Linked DNA regions of Sorangium aterium. Each later gene encodes a partner of the first gene's protein in a complex. Links are inferred from orthologs where the notes say so. Each region holds a gene or a part of one and is shown on either strand. Other genes may lie near its edges.

Region 1 (14,584 bases):
GGCCGATACCGTCCACGAGACCAGATCGCCCACCCGGGCGAGCGCGACGCTCGCGTCGAGCTCGCCGCGCGGCGTCGGCGAGGCGAGCACGATCCGGCGCCCGTCGCGCGCGACGCGCTGGAGCAGCTCGCGCACACACGGGAACGCCCGGGCGCCCGGGAGGAGCTCGCGCCCGTAGATCTGGTCGCGCAGCGACGAGATGCCGGCGCCGATCCAGCCGAGCTCCTCGGGCGAGAGGAACGTCTGCAGCAGCTGGTCCGCGCCCTTGCCGACCTGGCTGCGCAGCTTCTCCCGCGGGACCTCGCGGCCGAACCGCCGGAAGGCCTGCTGCCAGGCGGCCGCGTGCAGATCGACGGTGTCGAGGATCGTGCCGTCGACACCGAAAATGACGGCGCTGACGCTGACCATGGCGCGACACGTGGCGCAGGGCGGGACGCACCGCCATCGGAGGGCTCCCGACGGCCCCATCGCGCCGCGCCGGCTGCGCTCGGCCGGAGTCGCGATAGACTGGCCGGGGAGGGCGAGCGGGCAGGGCGATGACGACATGAATGGGCGGCTGTCTGCACTCGCGATCCTCCTCGGCGGGCTCCTCGGCCCGGCCAGCGCCCGAGCGGCCGAGCCCGCGCTGGTCGCCGTCGATCTGGACGACGACGATGCCGACGGCGTGCCGGACGGCGAGCAGCCTCGAGTGCCGCCCGCCCCGGAGCTCCTCGCGCTGCGCGCGCCGCGCGGGGCGAGCCAGGCGCCCGCGGCGATCCCCGCGGGCCTGCGGCTCCTCGTCGACGGCAGCCCGGTCAAGCCCGGCGCGGCGATCCCCGCGGGCGCCCGCCGGGTCGAGATCCAGGCGGTCCGCGCCGGGCGCAGCGAGATCGCGCTCTTCGGCGAGGCGCGGACGATCAGCGCGTTCGAGGTGCGCGCGATCGACGGCGCCGGGCGGCGCATCGACATGGCGCGCTCCCACGCCTCGCTTCAGCGGACACCGCCGGACCGGCTCGGCGACGATCCGTTCGCGAACCTCGACGATCCCGACGCGATCCGGCTGCTCGTCATCGGCGCGCCCGAGGATCTGCCGCTCACCCTCGACATCCACTCCGCCGCGCCGTCGGGCGGGGTGATCGATCGCCTGCCCGACGTGCCGCTCGGCCACGTGCGGTGCCCGGAGGACGTGCCGCCGGGCCTCGTGTGCGGATCGACGCGCCCCCTGCGGGCGGTCGCGGACGACATCGATCGCAACCACCCGATGATCGTCGATCGCTCCGTGAAGGGCGAGGTCGGCGGGGCGCTCGTCGTCGCCCTGCCCGGCGGGCCGAAGGTCCAGATGATCCGCATCGCCGGCCCGCGCTCCTCGCCGCTCGGGCCGCTCGGGCGCACGCGCGCGCGCCTCCGGATCGTCATGGTGCGCCCCCGCGCTGGCGGCCCGCCGCCGATGGGCGGGGACGACGCCGGCGCGCTCGCCATCGCGCGCGCGGAGGTCGAGCGGGCGAACGCCCTCTGGGGCGCGTGCGGCGTGAGCTTCGGCCCGCCCGAGGCGCTCGACGTCACCTTCGTCGATCCGCCGCGCCCGCACCTGCTCGCGATCGGCTGCGACCACGGCCTGCCGGCCAGCGGCGGCGCGATCCGGGTGCGCGTCGACGGCCACGAGGTGACCGCGGCGATCGCGCCCCGCGCGCGCCCCGACGCGGCGGCCCGGGCCGTCGCCGCGGCGATCGGCGCGGCGGGGTTCTCGGCGCGGCTCTCCGACAACCCGGCCATCGGCGCGGGCGCCTACGGGACCACCGACGTGCTCGTGCGGCGGCCGGGCGGCGCGCTCGCGACCATCGAGCCGCCGGCGGCGGGCGCGCTGAGCACCGACGCGACGCTCACGGCGTGCATCGGCGCCGTGGATCTCGACGACGGCCTCCAGCACTTCAGCGACACGGACGCCATCGCCGGCACGGTCGAGGAGCGGGCGCTGCTCAAGGCGTTCGACGACGGCGACCCCGCGACCGTGGACGTCGTGATGGTCCCGAGCTTCGCCGGCGGCGGGCGGATCGGCGAGTCGTTCATCTTCGCCGACGGCGGGGCGATCCGGAACACGATCATCGAGGATCGCGCCGGCCTGCGCGCGGATCGCGCGTCGTTCGCGCTGGCGCACGAGCTCGGCCACGTGCTGCTCGACGAGCCGGGGCACCCGGACGATTTCGGGATCGACACGCCGACCCGGCTGATGGACGCCGACGCGGCCAACGCCTCGGCGTACGGGCCGCGCCGCCTCACCGTCGACGAGTGCGCGCGCGCGATCCGCCAGAGCGGCGCGGCAGCGCCGCGGCCGGGTCAACAGAGCGGCGCGGCGGACCCGCGCCTGGGCGGGCCCCCCCCGCGCGGCGGGGGGGCGCCTCCGGCGGGGGCCGCGGCGGAGGCGCCGGGCGGCGCGCCCGGGTTCCGGCCGAGCGGCCCCGTGCCGCTGCTCGCGCCGTGGCCGCTCGCCCCGCTCGGTCGAGAGAGGTGAAAGGCCGCTTCGCGCTGTGGTAGGAGCGGGCCCATGCGGGTCCCCCAGCGGAGCGGCCTCTTCAGCGGCGTCGCAGCCCTCGCGTGCGCCTCGGTCCTGCTCGAGATCTCGCTCGCGCGGATCTACGCGGCGCTGTTCGGCGAGGCCCACGCGTTCCTCGCGCTCTCGCTGTCGCTCGTCGGCGCGGGCGTGGGCGGCGCGCTGCTCTACGTCGTCCCGTCGCTCGCACGCCCGCCGGCGCTCTTCGCCCGCATGGCGATCCTCGCCTCGCTCGCGTCGGGCGCGACCCTCGCCACGGTCATCCTGCTCGCGCACCGCGAGCCCCTGTCCGTCCCCGCGCCGGGGTCGCTCCCGTGGCTCGCGCTGTGCTACGCGGCCTCCACGGTCCCGTTCGCGCTCGCGGGCCTCGCGCTCGCGGCCGCGATCCGGCACGCGGCGCGCGAGATGCCCCGGCTCTACCTGCTCGATCTCGCCGGCGGCGCGCTCGGCGGGCTCGCCGCGGCCGGCGCGCTCCGCGCAGGCGCGCCCCGCGCCGCGCTCGCGGCGGCGATCTTCTTCGCCGTGGCGGGCATCTTCTTCTACCTCGGGTCGCGCTGCTGCGAGGGCGAGGAGCGGGCGCCCGGCGGCCTCGTCGCCACGTTCGTGCTCGGCTCCTTCGTGCTGCTCGCAGGCGACGTCGGCGCCCCGTGGCTCCGGCTCGCCGGCATCCGCCGGGCGTCGCCCGACCGGACCGAGCTCGAGGCCTGGACCGAGCGCTCGCTGATCACCGTCGATCGACCGAAGGCCGGCGCGGCGCTGATGCGGCTCGGCGGCGCCGCGGCGAGCCCGATCCTCGACGCGAAGACGACGCCCCCGCCGCAGCCCGAGGACATGGCGTACGCGCTGCACAAGGACCAGGGCCCCGCGCTCGTCGTCGGCGCCGGGGGCGGGCGCGACGTGCGCGTCGCGCTCAAGGCCGGGCAGAAGGACGTTGTCGCCGTCGAGGGCGACCGCGGCGTCCTCGAGGTGATGCGCGGGAAGTACGCCGCGTTCAGCGGCAACCTGTTCGACAAGCCCGAGGTCCACCTCGTGGTGAGCGACGGGCGGAGCTTCGCCAGGCGCACGCCGCTGCTCTTCAGGAACATCGTGATCCCGTCGACCGACACGGTCGAGGCGTCGACGACGGGCGCGCTCGCGCTCTCGGAGAGCCGGCTCCTCACGCTCGAGGGCGTCGGGGACCTCTTCTCGCGCCTCCTGCCCGAGGGCACGCTCGTCCTGGTCCGCGCGGACGCGGACTTCGATCGGCTGCTCTCCCTCGCGGCCGCGGCGCTGCGCCGCGCGGGCGTCGCCGCGCCGAAGGACCACCTCTTCGCGTGCAGCGCCGCGCAGAAGACCGCGCTCCTCGCCCGGCGCACGCCGCTCGCGCGCGAGGACGTCGACGCCCTGCGCCGCCACTGCCGCAAGCACAAGTTCTCGGAGGTCCTCGCCCCCGACCGCCCGGCGACCCCGGTCCGCAGCCTGCTCGTCGCGGCGGCCGCGCCCTCGGCCTCCGCGGTGGCCGCGCGCGGCGCCGAGGGCGCGGCCGCCGAGGGCGCGGCCGCGGAGGCCGATCTGACGCCGCCCACCGACGACAGGCCGTTCTTCGCGTACACCGTCCCGGCGCGCCGCCTGCCCGCGGTGCTCGGCGACGTCGGGGCCCTCCGCGCCGGGCAAACGGCGCTCTTCGCGCTCGCGCTGCTGCTCGCCGTCGGCGCGGCGCTCTTCGCGCTCGGCGTGCTGCTCCCGGCGCTCGCCGCGCGCCGCCTGCGCGCGCGCCTCGCGCCGCACGACGCCGCGGCCCTCGCGTCGTCGTCGGCGGCGGCGCCGCCCGCCAGAGCGCTCGCGTTCTTCGCCGCGATCGGCGCGGGGTTTGCGCTCGTCGAGCTCGCCGTGCTCCGGCATGGTCTCCTCCTCCTCGACCTGCCCGCGCACGAGCTCCCCGCCGTCCTCGTGATCCTCCTTGTCTCGGCCGGCGTGGGCGGCTTCCTCACCGCCCGGGTGTCCCCGGGCGCCGCGACGGCGGTCTCCGGGAGGGTGGCGGAGGCGCTCGCCGTGGCCGCGGCGCTCTCGGCGGTGGGGCTCGTGCCGCTCGCGCGGTGGGGCCTCGGGCTCGGGGCCTTCCCGCGCGCGATCCTCGCCATCGCGATCCTCGTTCCGTTCGGCGTGCTCGCGGGCTCGCTCGCGCCGCTCGGGGTCAAGATCGTGGACTCGGTCTCGCCGGCGCTGCTGCCGTGGTGCTGGGCGCTCTGCGCCCTCGCGGGCGCGACCGGGATGGCCCTCGGGGCGCTGTGCGCGCTGAACCTCGGCTACAGCGCCCTGCTGCTCGGCGCGGGCCTCGCTTACCTCCTCGCCGCGGCGACCGTGCCGCCCGCCGTGGCCGGGGCGACCGCCGCGGGCGACGACGAGCGAGCGGCGTCCTCCGGAGGCGCCGCCGCGAGCGATCCGCCGCCCCGGGACGCCGCAGGGCCGCGGCCCGAGGCCCTCGAGGCGGCGCCGATCGCGTGAGCGCCCGGCGCCGCCGGCGCCGCCGGCGTCACCGCCGCGCGGCCAGCAGGAGGTGCGCGAGCAGGCCCGCGATGTTGTGAGCGTCGTCGACGCCCCGGTGGTGCGTGCCCGCGAGCGGCAGGCCGGCGCGCTCCAGGGCCTCGGCCATCCCCACCTCGCGCGACAGCGCGTGCGTCACCGCGAACAGGCTCTTCACGTTGAGGTGGCTCGGCCCGAACGGGAGCGGCACGCCGCGCGACTGGCACTGCCGCTCGAACATGCGCCGGTCGTAGTCGCCGTAGCTCGCCCAGAGGCGATCCTGCGCCTTGAGCTCGCTCCGGAGCGTCGCGCACGCGTCCCTGAACGACACGCCCGCGTCGACGTCCGCCTGCGTCAGCGTCGTGAGCGCCGTACAGAACGGGCTCACGCGCGAGCGCTCCGGGCGCACCAGGATCGAGCGCCGCTCCCGGCGCCGGCACGAGGCGACCTCCAGCGGGCACACGCCGATCTCGATGATCTCGTTCTCCTCGCCCGGCGGCGGGTGGCCCTCCCAGCAGGTCGATTCCACGTCGATCACGAGAATGAGATCAAGACGCTTCGCCACGTCGTCGTCCTCGGCATGTAGTGATGAGTGCGCTGCGAAGGTAACGGGGATCGGGACGCAATTTCCTTCAGGATTTTCCCGACCGTTCGGGAACGCCTTGGGCGGTTCGCTTCGTCCGGGCAAAAACTGAGTAGAAACGGGACATAAGCCGGAGGTGCACCCACACGTCGTTGGTCGTTTAGGCACCCAATCCGCTTGCTTGGCGGGCCTGGTCCATGGACACTCGTCAGGTAATTTCTGACGAGGTTCTCTACGTGGATCCTGGCTCCCAACTGCGTTGCTCCTCCGGTTCGGCCAGGGAGAGGTCCATGATCGCTGAGGCGCTGCCTGACCCTGCCGACGCGGGCCGCGATCCGGTCGAGGAGCGACAGCTGCCTCGTTCCGGGATCGTCCGCCACGCCGGCCGCGAGCGGGGGGCGCCGAAGGGGCTCCCGGCGGGGCGTGGCGCCGGGGCGGTAGGCGGGATCACCACGGGGGCCCCGGCGTGTGGGCGGCTGGCCGTCGACCCGCTCGTCGGTCGTACAGAGCACGGACTGCACATCGAGCGGCTCATCGCCGAGGGGGGGATGGGCGCTGTGTACGCGGCCCGCCGCGTTGCGACGGGGGAGCCGGTCGCCCTCAAGGCGCTCCGGCGCGTGCACGCGGGGGACTCCGGGATCGAGGGCCGGTTCGCCCGCGAGGTGCGGCTCGCCCGCCGCATCGACCACCCGAACGTCTGCCCCGTGCTCGGCGAGGGGCGCCTCGAGGACGGGCGGCCGTTCTTCGTGATGCCGCTCTTCGACGGCGTCACGCTGAGCGAGGAGGTCCGGCAGCGCGGCCCCTTGCCGATCGGCCGCGCGCTCGCCCTCGCGGATCAGATCCTCGCCGGGCTCGCGGCGATGCACGCGGCGAAGGTCGTCCACCGCGACCTCCAGCCCGGCAACATCCTGCTCGTGCCCGGGGCGCGGGGCGCAGGGGCAGGGGAGGGCGCGACGACGGTCAAGCTCATCGATCTCGGCTTCGCGCACGAGCCCGGCGTCGACACGGGCGACGGCGTGACGCCGGACAGCCCCGGGTCGCTCGTTGGCACGCTGCTCTTCATGTCGCCCGAGCAGGCGATGCGGAGCCGCGCGATCACCGAGCGGAGCGACCTGTTCGCGGCCGCGCTGCTCATCTACTACGCGCTCTCGGGCAAGCTCCCCTTCCGGGGCCGGGGCGATCTCGACGTGCTCGTCGCGATCGTGCGGTCCGCGCCCGTGCCCCTCCGGCGGGAGCGCCGTGACGTCCCGCGCGTGCTCGACGAGGTGCTCTCGCGGGCCCTGTCCAAGCACCCCGACCACCGCTTCCCCAGCGCCTCGGCGATGCGCGACGCCCTCGCCGGCGTGCCGGTGTAGCCAAGGCAGCGCCCGCGCTCCGCGCGCCCCAGCGCCGGCCCGCTCCTTGCCACGACGGTGCCGCCTGCACCGCGCCGCCCGGCACCGCGATCCGGGGCTGTGCACGCGCTGCTCAAGCGCGGCGGCGCGAGGCGGTGAGCTTCACGCGAGGGGAACCCCATGGACGCACTCGATCTCTTGGAGCATCAGCATCTCGAAGTCAGCGCCCTGATGGCGCGCATCGCCGCCGAGCCCAGCCCGGGCCTCCGGACATCGATGGTCGCGCAGCTCTCCCGGATGATCGACGCGCACGTACGCATCGAGGAGACGTACCTCTACCCGGTGTGTGCCGAGCGGATGGCCGGCGACAGGAAGCCGCTCCACGACGCGTACGAGAAGCACGGCCTCGCGCGCTTCGCGGCGGACAACCTGCTGCGCACGCGCGTGACCGATGTGCGCTTCGAGGCGCGGCTCCGGCTCCTGCGGGACATTTTCGCCCACCACGCCGACGAGGAGGAGGACATCCTGTTCCCCAAGGCGAAGCGGGGCCTGACGGACGAGCAGCTCGACGTGATCGGCAGCGATCTGGAGCGCGCTTACGAGGTGCTGCTGCGCGTCGGCGTGCCCGCGGGCACCCCGCTCGCGCGCTCGCAGCGCGGCTGGCCCCGGCGCGGCGCCCACGCCGTGCGCTCGCTGCGCCCCGTCTCGCGGCGGAGGGGCGAAGCGCTCCGCGTCCGCGGCTGCTAGAGAGCGGCGGTCACCCGCTTCGGATACGGACCCATCTCGACGTTTTCGGTGCTCAGCGCACCGGAGTGCGCTTCCGCGCCGAAAACGCCGATCTGGGCCCGTCTCCTGTGCGGGTGACCGCCGCTCTGCGCGGCATGGGGGCGACGCGGTCGGGCTTGGCTCTACACAGGGACGGGGCCGCCGAACGCGCCGAAGAAGCGCGCGATCCAGACGGTGAGCATCAGGATCGCGAGCGCGATGCCGAGCCGCGTGACCCACGCGCCCTGCATCCCCTCGGCGGCCGCGATGCGGCCGTCCTTCACGTAGATCGCCGCGTTGTACGCGAGCGCGGCGATCACGAGCGGCGCCATGACCGGGGAGAGGGGGTGGAGCCGCAGCGCGTCCGCGAGGTGGCCCTGCGCGAGGGCGAGCGTCGCGCGCGTGAGCCCGCAGCCGGGGCAGGGGTGGCGGGTGACGATCGCGAACGGGCAGAGCGGGGCGCCGCACGCGACGAGGATCCCGAGCACCGCCGCCACCGTGCCTAGTCGCGCGGCGCGGCCGCGCACGTGCGCGGCGCTCCATCGGGACAGGGCCGACGGAGCGGGCGGACCGGCTTCGGTCGAGCTGGACGGCGACACGGCGGAGGACCGCGGCGCGGATCAGCCGGCGTTCGGGTCCCAGACCTCGTTGAGGTCCTTCGCGAGCGCGTAGAGCGGGAGGAAGACGTAGAGCACGATGCCCTCGGCCTGCTGGTTGCGCGAGCCGGCCATCTGCTTGGCCCGGGTCACCTGCTCCGGCACCTTCACCCAGAGGAAGTAGTAGTTGAGGAACGGGATGAAGAGGTACCAGGGCTTGAACTCGGGGTCCTTCGTCGCCTGCTGGAGCTCGTTGAGCATCGCCCACATCTGCCAGATGGCGTAGAGGAAGCAGACCATCCCGATCACGCACACAGTGACCGGGTTGCGGGTCTCCCCCTTCGCGCCCGGGGCCATCGAGCCGCCGCCGCCGTACACGCCCAGGTTGCTGGCCGCCTGGCCGAACTGGCCGGGCGCCGACATCTGAGCGCCGCCGGGCGACCCGCCATAGCCGGGATCGCTCACGCCCGGAGGGCTGCCGTAGCTGCCGCCGGGCGAGCCGCCGTAGCCGCCGCCCGGAGGGCTGCCGTAGCCGCCAGCCGGCGAGCCGCCGTAGCCGCCGCCCGGAGGGCCGCCGTAGCTGCCGCCCGGAGGGCTGCCGTAGCCGCCGCCCGGAGGGCTGCCGTAGCCGCCGCCCATCGGGTCCTGGCCCGGAGGCGGACCGTACCCGCTGGCGCCGTGCTGCGGAGGCTGCCCGTAGCCGGGAGGCGCGCCGCCGGGCGGCTGCCCGTAGCCGGGAGGCGCGCCGCCAGGCGGCTGCCCGTAGCCGGGCGGCTGCCCGTAACCGGGTGGCTGCCCGTAGCCGGGCGGCTGCCCGTAGCCGGGAGGCGCGCCGCCGAGGCCGCCCATCGGGTCCTGGCCCGGGGGCGGTCCAAAAGGATTCCCGGCCGGGCCGCCCTGCGGGGGCTGCCCGTAGCCGCCGGGCGGAGGAAACGCGCCGGCCGGCGCGCCTGCGCCCCCGGGCGGCTGGCCCGGGGCGCCGTATCCGGGCAGCTGGTCGATCGCCATGGTGCCGCCGAGCGGGTTGACGCCCTGGGGCTGCTGGCCGAACGGCGCATAGCCGCCGGACGGGCTCGCGGCCGCGCCGCCGAAGGCCGGGCCAGACGGCTGCTGCCCGCCGGGGGGCGGCGAGCCGTAGCCCATCCCGGGAGGCGGCGGGGCAGGGGGAGGCCCCGCCGAAGCGCCGAGCCCCGCCGGCGGGACACCGACCACCGTGCCCGCGAGGCCCTGCGGCGGGCTCGGGATCGCGGCCATGCCCGGCGGCGCTCCGGCCGGAGGCGCCGGAGGCGGAGGCGCCCCCGGCGCGCGCGGACCCGCCGCGCCCGCCCCGGAGGACGGCTGACTCATCAGCATGGTGCCCTTGAACTTCGGCGCGGCCGCGCTCTTCAGGTTGTAGCCGCACTTCGTGCACGTGGACGCCGTTTCCGAGTTTTGCGTCCCACAATTCGGACAGAACACGCACCACCTCCGGCGGGGGGTTCGCTGCTACGGATATCCGCGCCCCTGCGCGTCGTAATGGGCGCCGAGGGTAGTTGAAGCGCGTTCCGGTTCTCAAGTGAAAGACGAAGAACGCTGCGGACTTCTCCGCAGGCTACGCGGTCTTCGTCAGAAAACCCAGGGAGTACCGCGTGGCCACGTGCTCCAGGAGGGGGGCGGGGCGGGGCGGGGGCTGGCGGGGCGGGGACCGGCGGGTGGCCGCGTCTACGTCCACGTCCACGACCACGACCACGACCACGACCACGACCACGACCGCGTCCACGTCCGCGCCCACGTCCGCGCCCACGTCCACGTCCACGTCCACGTCCACGTCCACGTCCGCGTCCGCGTCCGCGGCCACGGCCACGGCCAGGACCACGTCCGCGGCCACGGCCACGATTGAGGGCACGAGCACCTCGGGGGGGAGCGGTCCGGTTTCTGGGCAGCGGCAGGCTTTGTGTGGTCCGCTTTATGTTTCCCCCCGGCGCGCCTTGACAGTGACCACCGTCGCTCACTAGCGTGCCCGCGCCTCGGGACGGCTCCGTACGACGGACAACCGAATGCCCGGCCGCCGGTGCGCGGGGCTGTCCGCCTCCGGCAGGCGCCTCCAGATCGGAGGCGCACGAGGTAGCGCCCGGTCTGCCGGGCGGACCCTCGTTGAAAGGGACCCGCGTTGCGGGGTCCCGACTGCATGTGGAAGCGGGCACGCCGCGAGCGCGGCGCGCCCAGGGAGCCAGCGGACCGTGCCAACAGCCGACATGACCGAACAATTTGCTCTGACCGCCGAGCGGCGAACCGAGCTCGAGAAGATCCTCGCGCGCTACCCGAACCGCCAGGCCGCGTGCATCCCCGTGCTCCACCTCTGCCAGGAACAAGAGGGGTGGGTCTCCGAGCGGGTGCTCCGCTGGGTCGCCGAGCAGCTCGGCCTCTCGGCGGCGCACGTCCAGGGGGTCGCGACCTTCTACACGCTCTTCAACAAGGAGCCCGTCGGCAAGCACCAGGTCTGGGTGTGCCGGACGCTGAGCTGCGCGCTGAACGGCGCGGACCAGGTGCTCCACCACTGTGAGAAGCGGCTCGGGATCCACGCCGGCGAGACCACGAAGGACGGGAGGATCACGCTGCGCACCGCAGAGTGCCTCGCCTCGTGCGGCACCGCCCCGATGATGCAGGTCGATCGCGACTACCACGAGGGCCTCACGCTCGAGAAGGTGGACGCGATCCTCGATCGGTTGACGAGGTGACGAGATGCTCCGGCTGACGCGCTATCTGACCAAGAACTACGACACGCCCGACGGCCACAAGCTCGCCGTCTACGAGAAGGGCGGCGGCTACCAGCAGGCGAAGCGCGCCCTCGGGATGACGCGCGAGGCGCTCGTCGAGGAGATGAAGGCGGCGAACATCCGCGGCCGCGGCGGCGCGGGCTTCGCGATGGGCGTGAAGTGGAGCTTCATGCCGTGGCCCCCGAAGCCCGAGCGGCCGCACTACCTCGTCATCAACGCGGACGAGGGCGAGCCCGGGACCTTCAAGGACCGCACCCTGATGGAGAAGAACCCTCACGCGGTCGTCGAGGGGTGCATCATCGGGTGCTTCGGGATCGGCGCCCACGCCGCGTACATCTACGTGCGCGACGAGCTGCACCTCTCGAAGGCGCGGCTCTGGGGCGCCATCGAGGAGGCGCGCGCGAAGGGCTACCTCGGCAAGCGCCCGTTCGGGATCGACTACCCCGTCGAGGTCTACGTCCACACCGGCGCCGGCGCCTACATCTGCGGCGAGGAGACGTCGCTGCTCAACTCGCTCGAGGGCAAGCGCGGCGAGCCGCGGCTCAAGCCGCCGTTCCCCGCCCAGTTCGGCGCGTTCGGGATGCCGACGACCGTGAACAACCTGGAGACGATCGCGGCCGTGCCCACGGCGCTCGAGCTCGGGGGGGAGAACTTCTCGAAGCTCTCCTCGCTGCACCACCTGAAGGACGGCGGCTGCCGGCTCTTCGGCGTGAGCGGCCACGTGAACAACCCCGGGATCTTCGAGGCGGCCGTCGGCGTCACGCTCCGCGACCTCATCTACGAGTACGGCGGCGGCGTGAAGCACGGGAAGCTCCTCGCGGTCATCCCGGGCGGCTCGTCGTGCCCGATCCTGCGCGCCGACGAGGTCGTCAACGCGCCGAGCGACAAGTCGCCGCTCCACCCGTGGCACGGCCAGAGCGTGCTCGACGTGCCGCTCGGCGTGGACACGTTCCGCGCGCTCGGGACGATGCTCGGGACCTGCTGCGCCATCGTGCTCAGCGACAAGGCGTGCCCCGTCCTCGCGATGCACAACCTGATGCGCTTCTACCGCCACGAGTCGTGCGGCCAGTGCACGCCGTGCCGCGAGGGTAGCGCGTGGATCCACCGGATCCTCGATCGCATCGTGCACGGCGAGGGGACGCTCGAGGAGCTCGATCGGCTGCACGAGATCGCCGACAACATCATGGGCAACACCATCTGCGCCTTCGGCGAGGGCACGGCGATGCCCGCGCTCGGCTTCCTCCGGAAGTTCCGCAAGGAGTTCGAGGCGTACATCCAGACCAAGGGCCGCTCGTCGACAGGGGTGCTCACGCCGTGAAAATCTTCGAGTTCGCCTTCTTCGGGCTGGCGTCGCTGCTCGTCCTGCTCGGCGGCCTGGCCACGGTCGCGGCCAGGAACCCGATCCGCGGCGCGATGGGCCTGCTCACGTCGATCGTCGGCATCGCGGGGCTCTACCTGATGCTCTCGGCGGAGTTCCTCGCCGCGATCCAGATCCTCGTGTACGCGGGCGCGATCGTCATCCTCTTCCTCTTCGTGATCATGCTCCTCGGCCCGTCGGCGACGTCGCCGCGCGACGCCCGCACCGCGGTGCCGCGCTACGTCGGCGCCGGCGTCCTCGGGGCGAGCAGCATCGGCGCGCTCGCCCTGGTCGCGAGCGCGTCGAAGCCCGGGGTCACGGCCATCCCGGCCGCCCCCGAGTCGCTCGGGACCATCGAGGCGCTCGGGCACGAGCTCTTCACGAAGGGGATCGTGCCGTTCGAGCTCTCGGGCGCGCTGCTCCTCGTCGCCGTGATCGGCGCCGTCGCCGTCGCCCGCGGCAAGCAGGTCGACCCGACGCTGCTGCCCGCCGGCGAAGGCCCGGACACCGCGTCGCCGGAGCCGGGCGATCAGGGGGCCGCGCAGCCGGGCGCCCTCGCGGGGCACGCCACCCTGTCGGCGAAGGAGCCGCACTGATGATCTCCGTCCCCATCGAGTACTACCTCGTCGTCGCGGCGGTGCTGTTCGTGATCGGGTCGATCGGCTTCCTGCTGCGCAGGAACCTCCTGGTCCTCCTGATGAGCATCGAGCTGATGCTCAACGCCGTGAACCTCACGCTCGTCGCGTACAACCGCGTGCACCCGCACGATCACGCCGGGCAGATCTTCACCTTCTTCGTCATCGCCATCGCGGCGGCGGAAGCCGCAGTCGGTCTCGCGATCGTGCTCGCGTTCTACCGCATCCGGAAGACGATGCGCTCGGACGACGCCGATCTCCTGAGGAGTTAGCGTGGAAGCCCTGAGAGTCTTATTCCCCGCGTCCGAGTTCGCGCTGCTCGCGGTCATCCTCGGCCTGCCGGCGCTCGGCGCGTTCGTGAACGGCCTCTTCGGCAAGCGGCTCGGCAAGGACGCGGTCCGGCTGATGGCGCTCGCCGCGCTCGGCGGCGCCTTCCTGGCGGCCGTCACGACGTTCCTGATGCTGCCGCACGAAGGCGGCAAGCTCACCTGGACGGCCTGGCGCTGGTTCTCGATCACCGGCCGGATGGGCCAGTCGATCGCGATCGACGCCGCCTTCAGCGTCGACGGGCTGAGCGGGACGATGATCCTCGTCGTCACCGGCGTCGGCTTCCTCATCCACCTCTACTCGTCCGCGTACATGCGCGAGGACCCGGGGTACTACCGGTTCTTCGCGTACCTGAACCTGTTCATCTTCTCGATGCTCGTCCTGATCATGGGCGACAACCTCGCCGTCCTCTTCGTGGGATGGGAGGGCGTCGGCATGTGCAGCTACCTGCTCATCGGGTTCTGGTTCAAGGACGACAAGAACGCGAGCGCGGGCAAGAAGGCGTTCGTCGTGAACCGCATCGGCGACTTCGGCCTCCTCGTGGCGATGGCGATGCTCGCCTACTACACGGGCACGCTGAACTTCGACGGCATCGCGGCGAACGCGGGCAACCTGCTCTCCGCGGTGAAGATCTGGCCGATCGGCAACATGTCGGTCGACACCGTGCCGGGCTTCCTGAGCTTCCTCGTCCCGTCGCAGCCGGTGCTCGTCTACGCGGGGACGCTGGCCGCGCTCGCGCTGTTCCTCGGCTGCGCCGGCAAGAGCGCGCAGATCCCGCTCTACGTCTGGCTGCCCGACGCGATGGCCGGCCCGACGCCGGTCTCCGCCCTGATCCACGCCGCGACGATGGTGACCGCGGGCGTCTACCTCGTGGCGCGGCTCTCGGCGGTGTTCGTGCTGTCGCCGTTCGCGATGGCGGTCGTCGCGGTGACCGGCGTGGCCACGGCGCTGTTCGCGGCCTCGATCGGGCTCTTCCAGAACGACCTGAAGAAGGTGCTCGCCTACTCCACGGTGAGCCAGCTCGGGTTCATGTTCATCGGCGTGGGCGTCGGCGCGTTCGCCGCCGGCTTCTTCCACGTGCTCACGCACGCCTTCTTCAAGGCCTGCCTCTTCCTCGGCGCCGGCTCGGTGATCCACGCGATGCACGCCCGCATCCACGACACCGACCAGTCCCAGGACATGCGCAACATGGGCGGCCTGAA
Region 2 (14,304 bases), on another replicon or contig:
GCTGCGTCGACCTCGAGACAGACCCCGCCCATTGCGGGGGCTGCGGCCAGGAATGCGCCGCCGAACAGCGGTGCGAGGGCGGCGCCTGCCGCTGCGCCTCCGGCCTCACCGAGTGCGGCGGCGGCTGCGTGGACGTGGAGAGCGATCCGCTGCATTGCGGGAGCTGCGAGGCCCGCTGCCCCCTCCACGAGACGTGTGTGGAGGGGGCGTGCCTCTGCGATGAGCGCTTCGCGGTCTGCGGCGGCAGGTGCGTCGATCTGGCCGTCGACCCGGCGCATTGCGGCGCGTGCGGCGCGGCGTGCGCCCCGGGGCTGCTCTGCCAGGGGGGCGCGTGCGCCTGCGCCGTAGGCGACTACGAGGACATCGGCTCGACGGTCCCGCAGCGCCTGACAGGCACCACGGTCGGCGCGGAGACCTATTTCTCGCTCGCCTGCATGGCCGCCGGCTCGACCGAGTTCGTCTACAGGTTCACGGCGGAGGAGGCCGGCAGGTACAAGTTCGACACCGCCGGATCGAGCTACGACACCGCCATCGGCGTCCTGGACTTCGATGCCTGCGAGGAGCTCGCGTGCAATGACGATCGCGGGGGAGCCGCGACCGGCAGCGCCTCGGTGGCCCTCGAGGGAGGGCAGAGCGTCCTCCTCGTCGTCTCGGGCTACGACGGCGCGCAAGGCGACTTCGCCCTTCACGTCGACCGCGTGGCGCCGCCGGCGTGCCCGCTCGACAGCATCGCGACGGCTCTCCCGCAGACGATCACCGGGGACACCTGGGGGCTCGGCGACGCCGTCTCGACCCGCTGCGGTTCAATCGACACCCCCGACGCGAGCTACAGCTTCACCGCGCCGCGCGCTGGCAGGTACATCTTCGACACGTCCGGCTCCACGTTCGATACCGTCCTCGAGCTGCGCAAGGGGTCCTGCTCAGGGACGCTGATCTCTTGCAACGACAACGCCATGGAAGCCGAGACGTCGCGCATCGTCGTGAACCTCGCCGAGGGCCAGACGGTGGTCGCGGTCGTCGACGGCATCGACGGCGGATCCGGGCGATTCACGCTCAACGTCAGCGAGTACGTGCCGCCTCCATGTCCGGAGTTCACGCTCGGCGCCACGTTTCCTCAGACGGTGACGGGCACCACCGATGTTCCGGATCGCGTGAGCATCCTCCCGTCGCCCTGCACGAGCGACAGCGGCCCCGAGGTCACCTATGGGTTCACCGCGCCGGCGACCGCGCTCTATACCTTCGACACCTTCGGCTCCTCCTTCGACACGATCCTGCACGTCCACGAGGGGACATGCAGCGGCGAGAGCGTCGCGTGCAACGACGACACCGCTGGCCGGCAATCGCAGGTGAAGAGGGTGCTCCGCGAGGGAGAGACCGTCGCCGTCGTCGTGGACGGCTACGCCGCAGTCGCCTCCGGCGCCTTCAAGCTCAACGTGAGCCAGACCTTCGTCCCTCCGTGCCCGATGCTCGATCTCGGGTCGACGGTGCCTCAGACGGTGACAGGGACCACCGCGGATGCGGCCGACGTCCTGCGCCCGAGCTGCGGCAGCGGCGGCGCCGGCGAGGTGACCTACAGCTTCACCGCGCCCGCGGCCGGCACCTACGTCGTCGATACGTTCGGATCGAGCCTCGACACCGTCCTCTCCGTCCTCGACGGCAGCTGCTCCGGGGCCGTGCTCGCGTGCAACGACGACGCGGCGGGAAGTGAGCAGTCGCGGATGACGCTGGAGCTCGCCGAGGGGCAGACGATCGTCCTCCTGGTCGACGGCAGCGCCGCGGGCGCATCGGGCGATTTCACGCTCAACATTGCGCGGTTCTCGGGCGGCGGCACCTGCTCGACGGCGATCGATCTCGGCTCCGTCACCCCGCAGGTCGTGACGGGGAGCACCGAGGAGCGGCCCGAGTCCGTTCGCCCGAGCTGCGGCTTCTCGAATGCTCCGGACATGATCTACCGCTTCACCGCGCCGGTGGCTGGGCTCTACATCTTCGATACGTTCGGATCGAGCTTCGACACCCTGCTCCAGATCTTGAAGGACAGCTGCACGGGGACGTCGCTCGGGTGCAACGACAACACGGACGGTCAGCAGTCGCGTGTCGCCCTCAGCCTGGCCGCCGGTCAAACCGTCCTCGCCGTGGTCGACGGCAGCGCCACGAGCTCCGGCGACTACGTGCTCCAGGTGGACCGGTTCACCGGCCCGGGGACCTGCGCGACGGCCATCAACCTCGGATCGCCGCTGTCCGTCACCAGGACCGGCACCACGCGCGGCCAACCCGACGCGGTGAGGCCGAAATGCGTGTCCGCAGCGCTCGTGTCCTCTCCGGAGGCGGTGTTCACCTACACCGCCCCGATCCGCGGCACCTATGTCATCGACACGGCCGGCTCGTCGTTCAACACCGTCCTTCACGTCCACACGGGTGGCTGCGGCGGCACCGAGCAACAATGCAACTACGATCCGAGCGGCACACGAGCGTCGAAGGTGCAGATCGATCTCGCCCCCAATCAGACCATCACCGTGGTCGTCGATGGGTATAATGGAGCGTCTGGCGACTTCACGCTGAAGATCTCCAAGCTCTGAGTCAGCGCCGCATGTGCCCTGGAGCCGGCCTGACGACGGCGTCCGTCGCGTCGAGCTGGCGAGGGCGCCTCTCCCCGGCGCGGCGAGCGCGGTCCGGGCCGCGGATCGGCCTGCGCGCAGCCGGCCGAGCGCCCCCGCCGGTTGCGGATGCGTCGGCCGCAGGCGTATCCTGGCGCGCGCCTCGTTATCCGCTCGCCTCGAACGGCAAGGCACCCCCCAAGGATGGCTATGAACCGATCCGGATTGCGCCCCAGGTCCGCCCTGTCGTCCGCCGCGCTGCTCCTGGCCGCGGGGGTTGTCCTCGCGGCGTCCTGCGCCGAGAGCCCCGAGGCGTCGGGCGAGTGCGCCGACGGGCTGTCGCGGTGCAATGGCGAGTGCGTCGAGCTCCAGGCGAACGCCGAGCACTGCGGCGCGTGCGGCGACGCCTGCGAAGAGGGGCAGCGCTGCGTGGAGGGGCGCTGCGGCGAGGGCGGCGGCGGCGAGGGCGGCGGCGATATAGGATCCGGCGTCGGGGGCGGAGAGGGGTGCCGAGAGGGCCAGACCGACTGCTCGGGCAGGTGCGTGAACGTCGAGATCGACCCGCGGAACTGCGGCGATTGCGACGTCGCGTGCGCGGAGGGGCGCGTCTGCGCGGACGGCTCCTGCGCCTGCGCGGGCGACCTCACCGAGTGCGACGGCGCCTGCGTGGATGTGCGGAGCGACAGGCTCAACTGCGGCGAGTGCGGATCCAGCTGCGCGCCTGCGCAGCAGTGCGTCGACGGCGCTTGCACCTGCCCCGACGGTCTCGCGGACTGTGGCGGCTCGTGCGCCGATCTGCAGACGAGCCCGTTCCACTGCGGCGATTGCGGCGTCGCGTGCGAGCGAGGGGCGCTCTGCCAGGCAGGCGCCTGCACCTGCGTCCTCGGCACGTATGACGAGCTCAGCGACACGTTCCCGCAGACGGTCACGGGGACCACCATCAGCGGCGAGACGAACTACGATCTCGCGTGCGTGGCCGCCGGTTCGTCGGAGCGGGTCTATCGCTTCACGCCGTCCGAGGCGGGGACATACACGCTGGACACCGTCGGGTCCGCCTTCGATACGGCCATCGGGGTGCTGGGAGCGACCACCTGCGCTCAGCTCGCCTGCAACGATGACCTCGCCCCCGGGGTCGGCCAATCGCGGGTCCGCGCGGTCCTCGAGGCGGGCCAGCCGGTCCTCGTCGTCGTGACCGGCTTCGACGGAGGGGAAGGCGATTTCACGCTCAACATGGCGAAATCCGCGCCGCCGAAGTGCCCTGGGTGGACGATCGACGCTGCGCTCCCGACGACCGTCACCGGCAACACCGAGCACCTCGGCGACGCGATCAGGCCGAGGTGCGGAGCTGCGGACAGCCCCGACGCGAGCTATGCCTTCACGGCGCCGGCGGCCGGGAAGTATGTATTCGATACCTTCGGCTCCGGGTTCAATACGATCCTGGAGCTGCACGATGGCGCGTGTGATGGCGACGTGCTCACCTGCTCCGACGACTCGGGAGGAGGGTCGCAGTCGCGCGCGACGGTGGAGCTCAGCGCCGGCCAGAAGGTCGTGGCGGTCATCGACGGCTTCGAGGGCGCGCGTGGGCCCTATACGCTGAACGTCGCCGCGTGGGCTCCGCCCGCGTGCCCCATGGCGGATCTCGGCTCCACCTACCCGCAGACGGTCACGGGTCACACGTCAGGCCTCGACGGGGTCCTCCAGCCGGCCTGCTCCATGAGCGATTCCCCCGAGGTCAGCTACAGCTTCACGGCGCCCATCGCCGGCCGGTATACATTCGATACGCTCGGCTCGACCTTCAACACGGTGCTCCACGTTCACGACGGCAGCTGCACGGGCGCCTCGCTGGGGTGCAACGACGACGCGGAGGGCTCGTACCAGTCGCAGGTGTCCACGCCCCTCGCGCAGGGGCAGACGGCGGTTGTGGTCGTGGACGGCGCGAGCGGGAAGCACGGCGCGTACACGCTCAACGTGAGCGGCTCCCCGGCCCCTCCGTGCCCGGCGAACGCGCTGGAGCCGGTCGTCCCGCAGACCGTGAGGGGGACGACCTTGGATCGCAGCGACTTCGCGGCCGCGCCGTGCGGCAAGGTCGGCGGGGCCGAGGTGGCTTACGGCTTCACGGCGCCGTCCGACGGATTGTATGTCTTCGATACGTTCGGATCGAGCTTTGACACGCTCGTCCACGTGCACGCCGGCACCTGCGGCGGGGAGGTGCTCGGCTGCAACGACAACACCACGGGCCTCCAGTCGCGGGTCGTGGTGCCGCTCGTCGCGGGGCAGGAGACCGTCGTCGTGGTGGATGGCTCCGGGCCGGCGGCCACGGGCGCGTTCACGCTCAACATCGGCCTGTTCGAGGGCGACGGCACCTGCGAGACCCCCATCGACCTCGGCTCGACGGTCCCGCGGACGGAGATGGGCTCCACCCTGCACCAGCCGAACTCGGGCACGCCGAGCTGCACCATGTCGAGCGGCAATGACAGGGTCTATCGCTTCACCGCGCCGGCGGACGGGACCTACGTCATCGACACGCTGTCGTCGACGTTCGACACCGTCCTTCACGTGCACGACGGCGATAGCTGCGCCGGCCGCGAGCTCGCCTGCAACGACAACACGAACGGGGTCACCTCGCGCGTGACCGTGCCCCTCACCGCGGGGCAGGTGATCACGATCATCGGCGACAGCAGGCCCTCCTCCTCCGGCACCCTCACCCTCAACATCGCCAAGCTTCCTTGAGCGGGCGCGCCCCGCTCGGCGGGGCATCTGCGGGCCGGGGGAAGCCTGAGCGCGGGGCGCTGGGGTGGGTCGGCTGCTGCGCGGCTTCGGTCGGGGGGTGGGGATCGCCGCACGTGGGGGCAGGTGGACCGGGCGGGAGCGATGGATGGCGGGCGGCCCTGGCAGTGAACGACGCGACGCGCGCCCTAGGAGTTTTCTTGAGAGCGGCGCCCGCCCGTGCGAGTCTCGGCCCCCTTGGGACTTGCGCCCGTCGTCCGGGACGCGCCCCTGTGATCCGGGTCGAACCATGCCAAAGGAACGCGTGTTCTCCCTCGATGCCGTTAGGACCGACGGCTGGTTCGAGCGCATAGGCGACGGCATCGGCAGCTTCCAGGCGCTCTGCGAGATCGTGGGTGAGGCGTTCTTTGCCTTCTCGATGATTACGGGCGCCCGCATCACGGCGCTCACCGTCGACCGCCGCAACCCGGACAACACCCTGGTCGACTTCGTTATCGCGCCGCCGGGCGAGGAGGACATCGACGGCGACGTCCAGCGGCTCACGCTCGCGGACTTCCGCCACCGCCTCGTCGGCGCCCTGCTCACGGAGGACACGACGCCGCCCGCGCCCGAGCGGGACACCGACCTCGAGGGCATCCAGCTCCACATCGGCGTCCGCTACCTGCTGCTCGCCCCGCTCTACGGCTACAGCCTCCGCAAGCTCGCCGTCGAGGGGAAGACGTCGCGCCTCCTCCTCCTGCGCGACGGCATCGAGGAGACGCACGAGCTCAACGAGTTCCGCGCCCGCATCCGCTCGCACGTGCGCGACGAGCTCGAGCGCGCCTCGGCCGGCGCGCGCTCCGCCATCGACCTCACGAAGGTCGCCGAGGCCGAGGTCGCCTCGCAGCGCGGCGACTTCCCGAAGGTGATCCAGCTGCTCGGCACCTGGCCGGCCCCGCTCGCCATCTTCCTGCGCACGCCCGAGGGGCAGATGCTCACCCCGGACGCCCGCAGCCTGATCGCCAAGGGCCTCGGCCTCCTCGGCACCGCGTGCGTCAAGCTCGGCGAGGAGCACCAGGGCGAGGAGGTCATGCGCCTCGCCGTCCAGTACGCGCACGACGGGGCCGCGGCCGGCGACATCTTCCGCCGGCTGGGCGAGGCCATGCTCGAGGACGGCCGGGCCGGCGAGGCCATCGGCCCCCTCCGGCGCGCCGCCAACCTCGGGGCCCCGCCGAAGCAGATCTGGCCGCTGCTCGCGCGGGCGTTCGTGCAGCGCAAAAAGTTCGTCGCCGCCCTCGCCTGCGTCCGCGAGGCGCGGAGCGTGGGCGTGGCGGACGCCGACATGGTGGAGGAGATCCGGGAGATCGAGGCCACCCTGGGGACGGCGCTCACCGCGTGGCGAGGGCTGGTCCTGGCCGCGAACCGCTCCTAGGATCGCGGCCCGCGCGTTGGTTGACCGACCGCTGACCGCCTCCATTGACACCCCCGCGGCGGCCGACTAGATCCGGCGCGGATTAAGCCGGGATCGCTCGGATTTTTGCTGCTTCAGGCAGCATCGCCGCGTCGCTCTCACCTTTTTGGACTGCATGGTTCGGGGCCGCGGGCCCCGAGGTCTCGTCCCGAGACGCCGCGCGCCTCGGCGAGGTGGTCGACCCCTCCAGGGGCTCGACACGTAGGAGTGCTCTCTCGATGGCCACCTACATCCCCCTGTTCCTGCTGTTTCTCGTCGCCGCGATCATCGCGCTCGCGATGTTCACGCTGACGTCGCTGCTCGGCCCGAAGAACCCGACGCCCGAGAAGATGATCCCGTACGAGTGCGGCAGCGAGTCGACGGGCGGGCGATTCGTCAAGCCGAGCGTGAAGTTCTACCTGACGGCGATCCTCTTTGTCGTGTTCGACATCGAGGCGGTGCTCATCTACCCGTGGACGGTCCAGTTCCGCTCCCTCGGGTGGACGGGCCTCGCGACGATGAGCTCGTTCATCGCGCTACTCGTCGTGGCGCTCGTGTACGTGTGGAAGAAGGGAGCTCTGGAATGGGAGAAATGAAGGCCGGTGGGCCCTCGACGCGGGTGGTGGAGGGCTCCGAGCACGGCTTCGCGACCACGCGCGTGGACGCGCTGCTGAACTGGGCGAAGAAGTACTCGCTGTTCCAGTACCCGTTCGTGACGGCGTGCTGCGGCATGGAGTACATGGCGATGGCCAGCCCGCGCTTCGATATGGCGCGGTTCGGCGCCGAGGTGCCGCGCTTCTCGCCGCGCCAGGCCGACCTGCTCTGGGTGGTGGGGACCATCAGCCAGCGCCAGGCGCCCGCGCTCCGCCGCATCTACGAGCAGATGGCGGACCCGAAGTGGGTGCTCGCCTTCGGCACGTGCGCCTCGTGCGGCGGCTTCTACGACAACTACACGACCGTCGCCGGCATCGACAAGGTCATCCCCTGCGACGTCTACGTGCCCGGCTGTCCGCCGCGCCCCGAGGCGGTGCTCGACGGCCTCATGCTGCTCCAGGACAAGATCGCGCGCGGCGATCGCACGCCGGCGATCGTCAAGCCGCGCGAGGACCCTGCGCAGACGACGGAGCAGCTCATCGCCCTCCAGCGCAAGGAGCGGAGCCTGCCATGAGCAAGAAGGTCCTAGAGCTCCTCACGGCGCAGTTCCCGGGCGCCGTCCTGGAGACGCACTCGCAGTTCGGCGACGACACGGCGGTGCTCGATCCCGCCGTGTGGCGCGACGCCGCCCTGTTCCTCCGCAACGACCCGCGGACCCTGATGAACATGTTCGTCGACCTGACCGCGGTCGACTACCTCTGGCGCGGCGACGTGCCCCGCTTCGAGGTGGTCTGCCACCTGCGGTCGCTCGAGCGCAACCACCGCGTCCGGATCAAGGCGCGCGTCGGCGACGAGGAGGGCAACGGCGCCGAGATCGACTCGATCGTCCCGGTGTGGAAGGGCGCGAACTGGTTCGAGCGCGAGTGCTACGACCTGCTCGGCATCGTCTTCAAGGGGCACCCGGATCTCCGGCGCATCCTGATGTACCCGGAGTTCGAGGGGCACCCCCTGCGCAAGGACTATCCGGCCAACCGCATCCAGCCGCTCATCCCGTTCCGGGACGTGCCGAACACCGGCAAGCTGCCGCCGTTCGGCCCCGACGAGGGCATGAGCTTCGGCCGCCAGTCGCACGACTTCGCGCGGAGTGGCCCCGGGGCGTCGATCGACGGAGACGAGGCCGTGAGCAACGGCAAGCGCGCGGGCGCGCTGGAGGAGCGGAGCTGACCCATGGAACCCCTGGATCGCGAGCTGGACGAGGCCGAGCTCGACCTACCGAGCGAGCCGATGCTCCTCAACATGGGGCCGTCTCACCCGGCGATGCACGGCACGGTGCGGATCGTGCTCGAGCTGTCCGGTGAGACGATCAACAAGGCCGACGTGCAGATCGGCTACCTGCACCGCGGCTTCGAGAAGATGTGCGAGCGCGGCACGTGGTCGCAGGTCTTCCCGTACGTCGACCGGCTCAACTACGTCTCGCCGATGCTCAACAACGTCGGCTTCGCGCTGGCGGTCGAGAAGATGCTCGGCGTCACGGTGCCCGAGCGCTGCCAGTACTACCGCGTGATCCTCGGCGAGATGGCGCGCATCTGCGATCACATGATCTGCAGCGGCGCCATGGCCATGGAGCTCGGCGCCTTCACGCCGTTCCTCTACCTGTGCCGCGCGCGCGAGATCTTCTGGGAGATCTTCGAGGAGGAGACGGGGGCGCGCCTGACGCACAGCTTCGGCCGCGTCGGCGGCATGGCGCGGCCGCCCACGGCCGACTTCAAGGCGATGGTCCGGGTGGGCCTCGCGCGCGTGCTCGCGCTCATCAACGACGCCGAGAAGCTCATCCTCAAGAACCGCATCTTCCTCGATCGCCTCGACGGCGTCGGGCAGATCTCGCAGGAGGACGCGCTCGCGCTCGGCTGGACAGGCGTCGTGCTCCGGGCGACCGGCGTGCCGTACGACGTGCGCCGGGCGAACCCGTACATGGTCTACGACCGCTTCGAGTTCGACGTGCCGGTCGGCACGCGGGGCGACAACTACGACCGGTTCATGTGCCGCCAGGAGGAGATCCGCCAGGCGGGGAGGATCATCGAGCAGGCGCTCGAGCAGATGCCCGACGAGGGGCCCGTCAACATCGACGATCCGCGCATCGTGCTGCCGCCGAAGGAGGAGGTCTACACGACCATCGAGGCGACCATCCAGCACTTCAAGATCGTCATGGAGGGCATCAAGGTGCCCGCGGGCGAGTGCTACTCGTACACCGAGGCCGGCAATGGCGAGCTCGGCTTCTACCTGGTGTCCGACGGCAGCGGCACGCCGTACCGCGTCCGCATCCGTCCGCCGTGCTTCGCCACGACGCAGGGGCTCTCCCAGCTCATCACCGGGCTGATGATCCCCGACGTCGTGCCGACCTTCGGCTCCCTCAACATGATCGGCGGGGAGTGCGACCACTAGCGACGGCGCGAGGAGCGCTCCCGTCATCGACTTAGGAAAGCAAGGGCCCTCCGCGGCCCCGCCGGGAATCGAGAGCACGATGCCTACGATCAAGATCGACGGAAGGGAGATCCCCTTCGAGAGCGGTGACACGATCATCCGCGCGGCGCACCGCGCCGGGATCGACATCCCCCATTACTGCTGGCACCCGGGCCTCAGCGTCGCCGCCAACTGCCGGATGTGCCTCGTCGAGGTGCTGCCGCCGCCGGGGCGGCCGGCGATGAGCCTCGACATCCTCCGCTGGGACGCGGCGAAGCAGGACTACGTGCCGGCGGCGAAGCCGAAGCTCCAGCCGGCCTGCCAGATGGCCTGCGCGAGCGGCATGGAGGTGCTGTCCGACAACAGCGACCACGTGTCCGAGGCGCGCTCGGCGGTGCAGGAGCTCCTGCTCCTGAACCACCCGGTCGACTGCCCGATCTGCGACCAGGCCGGCGAGTGCCGCCTCCAGGACTACTGGCTGGAGCACCAGCGCAAGGGCAAGCGGATGCGGCAGGAGCCGGTGCACAAGCCGAAGGCGGTCACCTTCGGCCCGACCATCGTGTACGACGCCGAGCGCTGCATCGTGTGCACGCGGTGCATCCGCGTCTGCAACGAGCTCGCCCGGGATCCGGTGCTCTCCGTCCGCGAGCGCGGCAACCTCGGGGAGATCACGGTCTCGCCGGGGCGCGAGCTCGACCACAACTACACGCTCATGACCGAGCACGTATGCCCGGTCGGCGCGCTCACGTCGCGCGACTTCCGCTTCAAGGCGCGCGTCTGGTTCCTCCGCAGCGCCCGGACCGTCTGCCAGGGCTGCGCGACCGGCTGCAACGCCTACCTCGACTACGATCCGCGCAACAACACGCCGTACCGGCACCGCCCCCGCGAGAACATGGCGGTCAACACGTACTGGATGTGCGACGAGGGCATGCTCTCGTACCGGCACGCGGTCGAGGGGCGGCTGCTCACGGCGCTCGTCGGCAACGACGACGCGAGCCTCGACGACGCGCTCGCCGCGGCCAAGGAGCAGCTCGCCGGCCACGGCGACGACCCGTCGAAGGTCGCGATCGTCCTGTCGGCGCAGCACTCGAACGAGGACAACTTCGCGCTCTACCACCTCGCCACGACGTACCTCGGCGCGACCGACTTCTTCGTGTCCGGCAAGCCGCTCGGCGAGGGCGACGACATCCTCATCAGCGAGGACAAGAACCCGAACACCCGCGGCGCCGTGCAGATCGCGGCGGCGACCCCGCCGCGCCCGGTCGCGGAGCTGCTCCAGGGGATCGCGTCCGGGCACTACGCGTACGTGGTCGCCCTCGGGTCGGACCTCGAGGTCGACGCGGGCGAGGCGCAGCGGGCGTTCTCGCGGCTGAAGGGGGTGGTGACGATCGCCGCCCACGAGGGGCCGCTCGCGAAGGCCGCGCGCGTCGCGCTGCCGGCGTGCTCCTGGGCCGAGGCCGAGGGGACGTACGTGAACGGGAAGGGCCTGGCGCAGCGGAGCGAGCGGGCGCTGCTCCCGCACGGCGACGCGCGCCCGGCCTGGGAGCTCATCGGCCGGCTGGGGCGCGCGCTCGGGTACGAGACCGGGTGGAAGACCCTGGCCGAGCTCCGCCGCGCGATGCCGCCCGGCGCGGCGCTTGGTGGAGCAGCCGGGGCAGCCGCGCCCGCCGCAGCGCTCGGCGCGGCGCCCGCCGTCGCCGACGGCGCGCGGGTCGAGCCGAAGAAGACGGAGGCCACGGCATGACCAGCGTCGAGCTCGCTCTCGCGATCGTCAAGATACTCATCGTCGTCCTGTTCCTGCTGAACATGGCGGCGATCGCCACCTGGGCCGACCGGCGCCAGGGCGCGATGGTGCAGGACCGCGTCGGCCCGAACCGGGCGGTCGTCTACCTGCCGTCCCTGGTCGTGCGGGGCATCGTGTTCTTCCCCCCGGCGCTGCTCGCGGCGCTCTCCGTGTTCACGGCGACGCGCCCGGCGTCCGCGCCGGCCGCGGCCGAGACGATGGTGGCCGCCGCGCAGTTCGCGGTGGCCGTGGCCTGGCTCGGGCTGATCGTGTTCTGCGCGTCGGCCCGCAGCGGCGGCCCGATCAACCCGGCCGAGGAGGCGCTCGCCCGCGTCGAGCCCCGCAGCATCTTCTACGGGGGCGTCATGGCCCACGTCGCGGTCTTCTTCCTGACGCAGGCGATCCCGCTCTCGGCGGCGCCCGTCGTCGCGCGGATCGCGTGCGTGCTGCTCGGCGCGCTGCTCCTCGTCACGGGCGCCTACGCGGCCCTGCGCGTGCCCGAGGGTAAGATCCCGCTGCGGCTCCTCGGCACGCTCCACGCCGCGGCCGACGCGATCAAGATGATCTGGAAGGAGGACTTCATCCCGAAGAACGCCGACCGGCTCCTCCACTCGCTCGCGCCGCTGCTCGCGATGTTCCCGGCGCTTGTGACGTTCGCGGTCATCCCGTTCGGCGACAAGCTCTGCTTCGAGGACAACGGCGACGGGGTCTTCGGCTTCGGGGACCTCCCGCTGCTCAAGCGGACGGTCGACCAGGCGTTCACGTGCAGCGGCCACGTCGTGAACCTCCAGGTCGCGGACCTCAACGTCGGCATCCTCTACATCTTCGCGATGGCGGGCACCGGCATCATCGGCGCCGCGCTCGCCGGCTGGGCGAGCGACAACAAGTTCTCGCTGCTCGGCGGCCTCCGCGCCGCGAGCCAGATGGTCAGCTACGAGGTCGCGATGGGCCTCAGCGTCGTCGGGCTCTTCATCATCTACGGCAGCGTCCGGCTCGGCGACATGGTGCAGTGGCAGGCCGAGCACGCGTGGGGGATCTTCGTCCAGCCGCTCGCGTTCATCCTGTTCCTCGCGGCCCTCGCGGCCGAGACGAAGCGCATCCCGTTCGATCAGCCCGAGGGCGAGAGCGAGATCGTCGCCGGCTACTTCGTCGAGTACTCCGGGATGAAGTTCGGCATGTTCATGACCGGCGAGTACGTGGAGCTCATCACGTCGAGCGCGCTCCTCGTCACGCTCTTCTTCGGCGGCTACCACCTGCCGTTCCTGGACCGCGACGGCATCAACGTCGCCTTCGGCGACGCGACGCTCTTCCAGTACAAGATGACCCACTTCGCCGTGAGCCTGACGTACGTGCTGGCGTTCTTCGGCAAGACGATCCTCATGGCGTGGGTGCAGGTCTTCTTCCGCTGGACGCTGCCGCGCTTCCGTTACGACCAGGTGATGCGGCTCGGGTGGACGAAGCTCCTGCCGCTCACGATCGTCAACATGATGGTCACGGGCATCGTCGTGCTGGCCGTCGACTCGGCGCCCGCGGGGCTCGTCGGCGGTCTCCAGGTCGCGGCCGACGTCACCCACGCGATCGTCGCCGTGGGCGGGTTCGCGGCGGTCGTGGCGCTGATCGCCGGCCTCCTCGAGCCGGTCGAGCGCCAGCGCACCGTCAACTCCACCTCGTCCCGGTTCGCTGCCGCGGCGGGGGGCACCAAGGCGTCGCCGCAGCAGGCGTAGAGGAGGATCTCATGGCGAGAGCTACCCCCAGCAACACGTGGACGAAGCCGGCCGGCAGGCCGATCGCCGGCAAGCCCATCCCGCGCCCGACCCGGAGCGCCGACGTCCAGGCCTACATCCCCGAGATGGTCAAGGGCCTGGGGATCACGATGAAGCACTTCTTCAAGAACACGAAGGAGATGGTGCTCGGCCAGAAGCCCGACCCGGTGCTGAACGCGCTCGAGCCGGGCGTCACGACGATCAGCTACCCCGAGGAGAAGCGCCCCTACCCGGAGCGCTTCCGGGGCATCCACCGGCTCACGCTGCGCGAGGACAACTCGCCCCGCTGCGTCGCGTGCCTCTGCTGCTCGACGGCGTGCCCGGCGCAGTGCATCGCGATCGAGCCGGCCGAGTACCCCGACGGCGATCGGCGGAAGGGCTACGAGCGGTACCCGAGCAGCTTCGTCATCGACGAGCTCCGCTGCGTCTTCTGCGGCTTCTGCGTCGAGGCGTGCCCCGTCGACGCCATCCGGATGGACACCGGCCTCCACGCGGTGCCCTACGACTCGCGCGAGCAGTTCATCTACAGGCGCGATCTCCTCATGAGCCTCTCCGATCGTTCGGGCTCGCGGCTGACGGCGAACACGCGCCACGAGCCCGGCGACCCGACGCACCCTGGCCTGTCGCGCGATCACGCGGATCACTGAGCCGGGCATCTCGCCTCTCGCCCGGCCGAGGTTCTGCTAGAAGGGCGGGTCATGGCGACGACGTACGGCTCCTTCGAGGCGGTCATCGGGCTCGAGGTCCACGCGCAGCTCCTCACCCGGACCAAGGCGTTCTGTGGCTGCGCGACCAGCTTCGGCGACCCGCCGAACACGCACACGTGCCCTGTCTGCCTCGGTCTCCCGGGGGCGCTCCCGGTCCTGAACCGCGAGGCGGTCCGGATGGCGGTGAGCGCCGCGCTCGCGCTCGGCTGCGCCGTCCAGGAGAGCAGCGTCTTCGCGAGGAAGAACT

The links.
Region 2: the proteins of POL72_RS01040 (region 1) and POL72_RS22805 are in contact, whole or in part, in a cryo-EM structure (PDB 7NYH), measured with the Escherichia coli proteins. The link is inferred for Sorangium aterium from one-to-one orthologs.

The regions. Positions count from the first base shown.
Region 1 is NZ_JAQNDK010000001.1:346,827-361,410, reverse strand. What follows is about bases 11,198-14,196. They hold POL72_RS01040 (NADH-quinone oxidoreductase subunit J family protein), read left to right. Parts: upstream 11,198-12,377; coding sequence 12,378-13,016; downstream 13,017-14,196. Other genes in these bases: nuoL (NADH-quinone oxidoreductase subunit L), read left to right, coding at 13,329-14,196; nuoK (NADH-quinone oxidoreductase subunit NuoK), read left to right, coding at 13,016-13,327; nuoF (NADH-quinone oxidoreductase subunit NuoF), read left to right, coding at 11,198-12,381. In the rest of the region: POL72_RS01095 (HAD family hydrolase), read right to left, coding at 1-408; POL72_RS01090 (ImmA/IrrE family metallo-endopeptidase), read left to right, coding at 545-2,488; POL72_RS01085 (polyamine aminopropyltransferase), read left to right, coding at 2,522-5,011; POL72_RS01080 (3'-5' exonuclease), read right to left, coding at 5,040-5,594; POL72_RS01075 (serine/threonine-protein kinase), read left to right, coding at 5,903-6,967; POL72_RS01070 (hemerythrin domain-containing protein), read left to right, coding at 7,127-7,693; POL72_RS01065 (DUF2752 domain-containing protein), read right to left, coding at 7,855-8,238; POL72_RS01060 (zinc ribbon domain-containing protein), read right to left, coding at 8,332-9,765; POL72_RS01055 (hypothetical protein), read right to left, coding at 9,899-10,192; NADH-quinone oxidoreductase subunit NuoE, read left to right, coding at 10,542-11,024; more of nuoF, read left to right, coding at 11,029-11,197; more of nuoL, read left to right, coding at 14,197-14,584. UniProt on the Escherichia coli protein: NDH-1 shuttles electrons from NADH, via FMN and iron-sulfur (Fe-S) centers, to quinones in the respiratory chain. The immediate electron acceptor for the enzyme in this species is believed to be ubiquinone.
Region 2 is NZ_JAQNDK010000002.1:2,076,150-2,090,453, forward strand. What follows is about bases 5,949-8,667. They hold POL72_RS22805 (NADH-quinone oxidoreductase subunit A), read left to right. Parts: upstream 5,949-6,989; coding sequence 6,990-7,346; downstream 7,347-8,667. Other genes in these bases: POL72_RS22800 (tetratricopeptide repeat protein), read left to right, coding at 5,949-6,732; POL72_RS22810 (NADH-quinone oxidoreductase subunit B), read left to right, coding at 7,334-7,918; POL72_RS22815 (NADH-quinone oxidoreductase subunit C), read left to right, coding at 7,915-8,568; POL72_RS22820 (NADH-quinone oxidoreductase subunit D), read left to right, coding at 8,572-8,667. Outside these bases: POL72_RS22790 (MXAN_6577-like cysteine-rich protein), read left to right, coding at 1-2,576; POL72_RS22795 (MXAN_6577-like cysteine-rich protein), read left to right, coding at 2,805-5,324; more of POL72_RS22800, read left to right, coding at 5,626-5,948; more of POL72_RS22820, read left to right, coding at 8,668-9,786; POL72_RS22825 (NADH-quinone oxidoreductase subunit G), read left to right, coding at 9,866-11,548; POL72_RS22830 (complex I subunit 1/NuoH family protein), read left to right, coding at 11,545-13,311; POL72_RS22835 (NuoI/complex I 23 kDa subunit family protein), read left to right, coding at 13,323-13,997; Asp-tRNA(Asn)/Glu-tRNA(Gln) amidotransferase subunit GatB, read left to right, coding at 14,049-14,304. UniProt on the Escherichia coli protein: NDH-1 shuttles electrons from NADH, via FMN and iron-sulfur (Fe-S) centers, to quinones in the respiratory chain. The immediate electron acceptor for the enzyme in this species is believed to be ubiquinone.